DNA from 3 places in the Dyella sp. PARNA 12/25 genome. Region 3 is predicted to be linked to each of the others. Evidence: riboswitches for the same ligand, from Rfam matches in the RefSeq annotation. Region 3 holds a riboswitch; each other region holds the start of a gene.
What was found. A riboswitch is a leader RNA that binds a small molecule or an ion and turns the genes downstream of it on or off. The one in region 3 is predicted to bind cobalamin.

Region 1: linked by a shared signal. The riboswitch ahead of btuB (TonB-dependent vitamin B12 receptor) and the one ahead of btuB (TonB-dependent vitamin B12 receptor) in region 3 are both predicted to bind cobalamin.
Region 2: linked by a shared signal. The riboswitch ahead of AC0GUR_RS11925 (ribonucleoside-diphosphate reductase subunit alpha) and the one ahead of btuB (TonB-dependent vitamin B12 receptor) in region 3 are both predicted to bind cobalamin.

Annotation. Positions count from the first base shown of each region.
Region 1 is NZ_JBVQCI010000004.1:243,401-245,662, reverse strand. Features, by position in the region: gene clpB (ATP-dependent chaperone ClpB) at 1-490, shown strand, start outside; cobalamin riboswitch at 857-1,091, shown strand; gene btuB (TonB-dependent vitamin B12 receptor) at 1,224-2,262, shown strand, end outside.
Region 2 is NZ_JBVQCI010000005.1:18,281-20,542, reverse strand. Features, by position in the region: gene AC0GUR_RS11925 (ribonucleoside-diphosphate reductase subunit alpha) at 1-859, opposite strand, end outside; cobalamin riboswitch at 1,014-1,227, opposite strand; gene AC0GUR_RS11920 (type 1 glutamine amidotransferase domain-containing protein) at 1,350-2,213, opposite strand.
Region 3 is NZ_JBVQCI010000008.1:34,554-36,815, forward strand. Features, by position in the region: gene btuB (TonB-dependent vitamin B12 receptor) at 1-1,137, opposite strand, end outside; cobalamin riboswitch at 1,262-1,490, opposite strand; gene AC0GUR_RS15225 (TolB family protein) at 1,540-2,262, opposite strand, start outside.

The sequences.
Region 1 (2,262 bases), on a different contig from region 3:
CCTCACCGACGGGCAAGGTCGCACGGTGGACTTCCGCAACACCGTCATCGTGATGACCTCCAACCTCGGCTCGCAGATGATCCAGGAGCACTCGGGCGACAGCGAAGCCGACTACATGCAGATGAAGGCGGCAGTGCTTGGCGTGGTGCAGGCGCACTTCCGTCCGGAGTTCATCAATCGTCTGGATGAGTTAGTGGTGTTCCGCCCGCTGGAGAAGAAGCAGATCCGTAAGATCGCGCTGATCCAGCTCACCTATCTGGAGAAGCGTCTGGCGGAGCGTCAGTTGCGCTTGGAGATCAGTGAGAAGGCGCTGGATCTGCTGGGCAATGTGGGCTTTGATCCGGTGTACGGCGCGCGTCCGCTGAAGCGGGCCATTCAGCAGCAGCTGGAGAACCCGTTGGCGAGGGAAATTCTGGAAGGCAAGTTCACTGCCGGGCAGACCATTGTGGTGGATGCGGCGCAAGGGCATCTCACATTTCACAAGCAGTGATGTCTTTGTAGTGAGGTTTGGTTAGCTGGGAGAGGCGCTCGTTCTGCTTTGGTGGGGCGGGCGCTTACTTTTTTTTGGGGGGGGGACGCAAGTCGTTTGCGCCCTCTCCCTATGGAGACGGCCACGGGCACAAGCTCGCCGGAAAGCCTCTGTAGGAGCGCACTTGTGCGCGACCGCAACGTTGGGTGCCCGTTTGATGGCGCTGGCTTGCGCAAAACAACCCGTGTGGTCACAGCGAAGCGCCGCAGTCGCGCACAAGTGCGCTCCTACATGGTGGCGGTTGCCCTGGATTTGTCTGATGCCCTGTGACGGGTGCCTTCTCCCCGCAAACTGACCCCCGTCAAACCTTCCCATTTCCCGTCTGTTACCATTCGCCTCGCCTGAGGTGACCGCCGGCTTGTGCCGGTGGTTGAAACGGGAATCCGGTGCGGCGCGTCTGCGCTTATTCCGGAGCTGCCCCCGCAACGGTAGGCGAGCTGCGATCCTCTGATCGCCGGAACCACATCAAGCCACTGTGCCCTGTGCATGGGAAGGCGTTGTTCCGCAGGACATGACGTCCTGGTTCGCGAGCCCGGAGACCGGCCTTGAGGTACGACCAGACTGGCGGTGGGCCACGTCATGGATGTCGTGCCTCGTGCGCGGCCGCCACGTCTCCTTCCGCCTGTCCTTTATCCCATGCGTTCCGCGCGGGCAGGCGCGGTTGAGGAGCAGTATTTTGGCCATTCGAATTTCCATGATCCGTCGTACCGTTCTGGCGACGGCGCTTTTCGCTGTTATTACTCCGGCGTTTGCCGACAGCACCACCGATCTCGATAGTGTGGTGGTGACGGCCACGCGTACTGAGCAGACCCAAAGCCAGACGCTGTCGGCGGTGACGGTGATCGACCGTGCTGATATTGAGCGCTTGCAGCCGGCGTCCCTGGCCGATCTGTTGCGTGGCACGCCAGGCATGTCGATTGCCAACAACGGCGGCCCGGGCAAGGCCACCAGCGCCTTCCTGCGCGGCACCGAATCCGACCACGTACTGGTGATGATCGACGGCATCAAGGTCGGCTCGGCCACGCTTGGCCAGGCGTCGTTGCAGAACATTCCGGTGGAGCAGATCGAGCGTATCGAAATCGTGCGCGGTCCGTTCTCCAGCCTTTATGGCTCAGAGGCCATTGGTGGCGTCATCCAGATCTTCACGCGTCGCCCGCAGGGTGCTTTTGTGCCGTCCTTCAGCCTGGGCGTGGGCAGCTATCGCGATCTGAACGGCTCGGCGGGTCTCGCCGGGCAAAGTGGTAACGGCTGGTATTCGCTGGAGGTCTCGCATGACCAGACGCACGGCATCAATGCGTGCCGCATTGGGGCTGCGGAAGTGGGGGCGGCGTGTTTTGCCGACCAGCCGGACAAGGATGGTTATCGCAATACAGCTGCGACGTTGCAGGGCGGCTATCGCTTCGGCGAGCAGTGGGATGCCGACCTGCGCATGTTTCGCAGCGAGGGCCATAACTGGTACGACGGTACCTACACCGACTCCGACCAAAGCGCGACGCAAGTAGTGGGCGGTCGCGTGCACTATCGCCCGACCAAGGATGTGACCCTCACGCTCAGCCTCGGCACCAGCGGCGACTTCAGCAAGAACTACTACCAAGACGTCTATGTCAGCCGTTTTGACACGCATCGCGACATCGGCTCGTTGCAGGCAGACATAGGTCTTTGGGGTGGTTTGCTGAGCACGGGCTTCGACTGGCAGCGCGATCGCGTCGACAGCACGACCCAGTACGTGAATG
Region 2 (2,262 bases), on a different contig from region 3:
CGAACTTGCTGAGCTTGGCGACATCGCCGTACTTCTCGTAGATCGACTCCAGCGAATCGGACGGCGAGTCGAGCAGGAAGCACGAGCTGAGCTGCTCGTGTGCGGTACCTGCATTGAACAGCGTCGGCGAGCTGGCGATGTATTCCAGCGAGGAGAGCAGGCGATACAGCTCCAGCGTCTCGCCGATCTCGTTGCCGCCCAGTGCGCAGGCAATGCGCATGAAGAAGTGCTGCGGCGTCTCGATGACTTTGCGCAGCTGCGGATGACGCAGCAGGTAGCGGTCATACACGGTGCGCAGGCCGAAGTACTCGAAGCGGCGCGTGGCGAGCGTATCGATGGCGTCGTTGAGCTTGCGCGAGTTGGTGGCAACGAAGTCGCGCAGGCGATCGTTGAGGATGCCCAGTTCCGCGCCACGTGCGATCGACTGCGAGAAGCTCTGGATTTCCTGGCCGCTCACTTCCTTGTCAATGAACGCACCCAGCAGGCGCGCAGCCAGCTGGCCGTACTCGGGCTCCTCCGCCGTCAGCGCGGCGGCGGTGCGGATGGAGAGCTGGTCCAGCTCCTGCGTGGTGGCGCCGTCGTACAGGCCGCCAATGGTCTTGAGCGCCACGCGCATGGGGTCGACCCCATACAAGCCTTCGCTGCTGCGAGTGACGGCGCGGACGATCTTGTTCACGTCCACCACTTCCTGGCGGCCGCTGCGCTTGGTCACGCGCATCTGGCCGGGGTTGTGGGGCGGGGTCAGTGCAAACGGGGATTCCGTGCGCGGCGTATCGGCCACCACGGTGTCGGCAGAGAAAACGGGGGCATCACCGCGAGCGTCGTCGCGTTCGCGGCCGGTGGTATCAATAGGTTGCATGGCGACTTCGCTCCAAGCTTGGTCATCAACCGCCTGCTCCCGCGCGCAGGGCTGAAAGAAAGAGGGTGAGGTTTCGCGGACGGTCGAGCAGCAGGGCATGGCGCCCCGCGCATCGACGCGCTTCCCCGCGGAAGCCGTCACCACTCACCGTGGGGCATAGCCACGGCTGTCGGCAGGTCTTCGGACTCGCGGACATGGGTCTTTCGACCCGCCTACTCGCTCCCGCTTCCCAGCCGCTGAGGGCCAGTGCGTTGTTGGCTTTCGTTTCCGCTTACCGCTGCGGGGCAGTCCCGGATTTCCACCGGATTCCCGTTTTAAGCCATTCCGACCATGGGTCTGAGAGTGGCACCGACGGGGCACAACATATCGGGCCAACCCAGACGGGTCAACCCAATAGATTGTGGATTTCGCGTGGATAACCCGGAAAAGCCGAGCCGGGAAACGGGCTTAGCCGCGGATAGGAAATTTTCGGGCCCGGTCGGCCCGAGGGTCAGGTGCCCGACGGGCCGAGCAGGGCGGCGAACTCGCGCGAGAAGCGGTGCACATCCCCCGGCCAGCGGGCCGAGAGGTAGTTACCATCGCGCACCACGAACGCCGGGGTGTCGTCGGTATCGCTGTCGCGAACCAATCCGGAGGTTTTGCGGCGATAGTGTGTCGCGTCGCGAGGAACGTCGAGGAAATCCTCGGGGCGGGCGAGGGCGCGGGTGACTTCCTGCTGCACCGACATATAACCCGCCGGGTTGCCGGCGCCGTCCGGATAGGTGCGGTAGTAGTCCGGGTCCCAGAAGCGGGTGATGCGCGTCAGCGACCATGCGGATTTCTCCAGCGCCCAGGTCAGTGCGGTGGTGCGCCTGCCATGCAGCACCGAGCGGCCATCCATGCCACGGCTGCGCGCCGCCACCAGCACGCCGTGGCAGATCGCTGCCACGGGTTTGTCCTCAGCGAAGAAGGTGGCGGTCAGCGCCTGCAGTCGCTCGCTCTCCAGGTATTCGCGTACGCCACGCGCGCAATGGCCGCCCGGCAATAGCAGGCCGTCGAAGCGCGCCGGGTCGACAGCATCCCAACGCAGTGGTGCGTTGAACGCGGCGTCTTTCACTAGTGCGGCGTAATGGCGCCGTGCATCGGCATTGGCACGCAGCAACCGGCCGAACAACGTCAACTTGCGCAAGCCGGGGACGAAGCCCCAGGGATCCAGCCCTTCACCGCTGATCATGATGGGATCGGCGCTGGCGGGTTGGCCGTCCGGCGTAGCGAAGCTCACGCGATGTCCGGTTTCGGTGAGCACTCGCCACGGCACGGCGACTTCGCTGGGATCGAAGTCGCGGTGAGGCAGTGGAATCAATACGCTGGCCACGCTGGCGTGTCCCGATGGCAAAGGGCACCACAGCGTAGTGCCTGCTGCG
Region 3 (2,262 bases):
CTGCGCGTACACGCCGGTGTCTTCACGCGTGCTTTTGAGATAGCCGGTGTCGCTGTCGATGTGTTCCTGCTGGTAGTCCACACCCACCGTCAGCAGCTGGTTGGTGGCCAGCGTCACGTCGTTCTGCCACGAGGCCTGATTGCGGCGCGAATTGGCGTAGCCCACCTTCGTCTTCGGGTAGTAGGTTTCCGTGAGAGCGAACGGGTCGTTGTAGACGCCCTGGAAGTACGTCGTGGAGTCATCGCGGCTCTGGCCGGCGTTGAGCGTCACCTTCCACGCGTCGAGCGGGGTAAAGGCAAGCTTGGCGCCCGCCACTTCCTGCTGGTTCACCGCCTGGTTGCCGCCATACGGGCTGCCGGCGAATTCCACGAAGTTCTTGCTGCGCAGCCAGGTGGCGGAAAGCTCCGTGCCGTTGTCCCAGCGGTAGCCGCCATTGGCCATGCCGTTCCAGTTGCGGTAGGCGTCGTTGTCCGGCTGATCCACAAAGCAGGCCACGCCCAGCTCGGCGGCGCCCACGCGGCAGGCAGGGATGCCGCTGGTGTACTGACCACCCAGGCCTACGTTGAACCAAGCGTGCGAGTCGCCACCGGAAAGACCGGCGTGACCATCCACATAGCTGCGGTTGCCGGCAGAGAGACTGAGCGACGGATCCAGCTTGCCGTCCTGCGCGCCGTGGCGGGTAAAGATCTGGATCACGCCACCGATGGCGTCGGCGCCATACAGGCTGGAGCGTGGGCCGCGCACGATTTCGATGCGCTCAATCTGGTCCACCGGAATCTGTTCGAACGCCGGCAGGCCAGCGCCCACCGCGCCAATGCGCACGCCATCGATCAGCACCAGCACGTGCGTCGAATTGGTGCCGCGCAGGAACAGCGAGCTCTGCTGACCCAGTCCGCCAGATTGCGCAAACGACACGCCCGGCAAGCCCACCAGCAGGTCGCGCACCGAGGCTGGCTGCAGGCGATCGATGTCGGCGCGGGTGATCACGGTCACCGAGGACAGTGCCTCGTCAGTAGTGATGGACGTGCGCGTGGCGGTGACGATCACCGTGGACAGCGACGGCGTCTGATCCGATTCGGCGGCCTGGGCGGCCATGGTGGCGGCGAGCAGCGACGCTGCCAGCAGAGTCTTCTTCATGCGTGTTCCTTTGGGCGCGCACCCTCGCGCAACCCACGATTCAAGGGACGCAGCAGAGCAGTGGGAAGAAGAACGGCGGTAGGCGGCACGGCCAAACACGACGTCCGGCCTCGCCCACCGCGAGCCGCGCGTAACGTGTCGGGCCGGTCTCCGGGCTTGTGAGCGGCATGCCCTGTCGCATGCACCATAGGACACCTTCCCGCGTTAAACGCAGTGGCATCTCGTCCTTAGGTGAAGTCGCTCACTTACCGTTGCGGGGGCAGCGCCGGACTGATTGCTTCAAGCAACGCACCGGCTTCCCGTTTCATCCCGGGAAAGACACTTCCCGGGACACCCGAACGAACGAAATTCTAACGGCGAGCGGAGGCGGCGGCAACGCATGCACGCGCCTCCCCACCGGGATCAGCGCGCCGAGGCCTGATGTGCATCGATCCAGGGCGCCAACGACACGGACCAGATGTTGTCGCTGCCGTTGTCCCAGCTCTGCATGCGCTGAATGTCTTGCGCAGCCTGCTCGCGCGTGCGTGGATAACTGACGTGCACCGAGCGTATGCTGCTGAAATACAGCGTGCGGTGATCCGGCCCCAGATGCGAGCCCCAGGGGCCTTTCACATTGATGGTGCCGCCGAGGTCCACCGGCTTGCCCCAATGGTCGCCTTCGCGAAACGCGATGTAGAGGCGATCGGGATCGTCCTTGCCGGAATAATTGGCATCGAACACGATGAACGATTCGTCCGGCGCAATGGCCGGGTCCAGCTTGTGCGCAGCGGCGTCGCCTAGCAGCACTGGCTCGGGTGGCATGTAATGACCATCGCGATACTGCGTACGAAACAGACGGAAGTCGTCATCATCGCCGGGCTTCTGGAAATACACGCTGCCATCGGCGGCCACACTCGGCGCATAAGTGCGCGTGCTGGTGTTCACTTCATCCGGCAAGCGCACCGGTTGGCCCCAGCCTTTGCCCTTGCGATCCACGCGCCACAAATGGCCGCCCGAACCTGGAGACACCTTGCCGTTGGCCATCACGGCATCTAACGCTTTGCCACCTTCCACATCAGGGCGATTGGAGGTGAACACGATGAATGAACCATCCGGCGCCATCGCCGGGTCGTGATCCAGCCATTG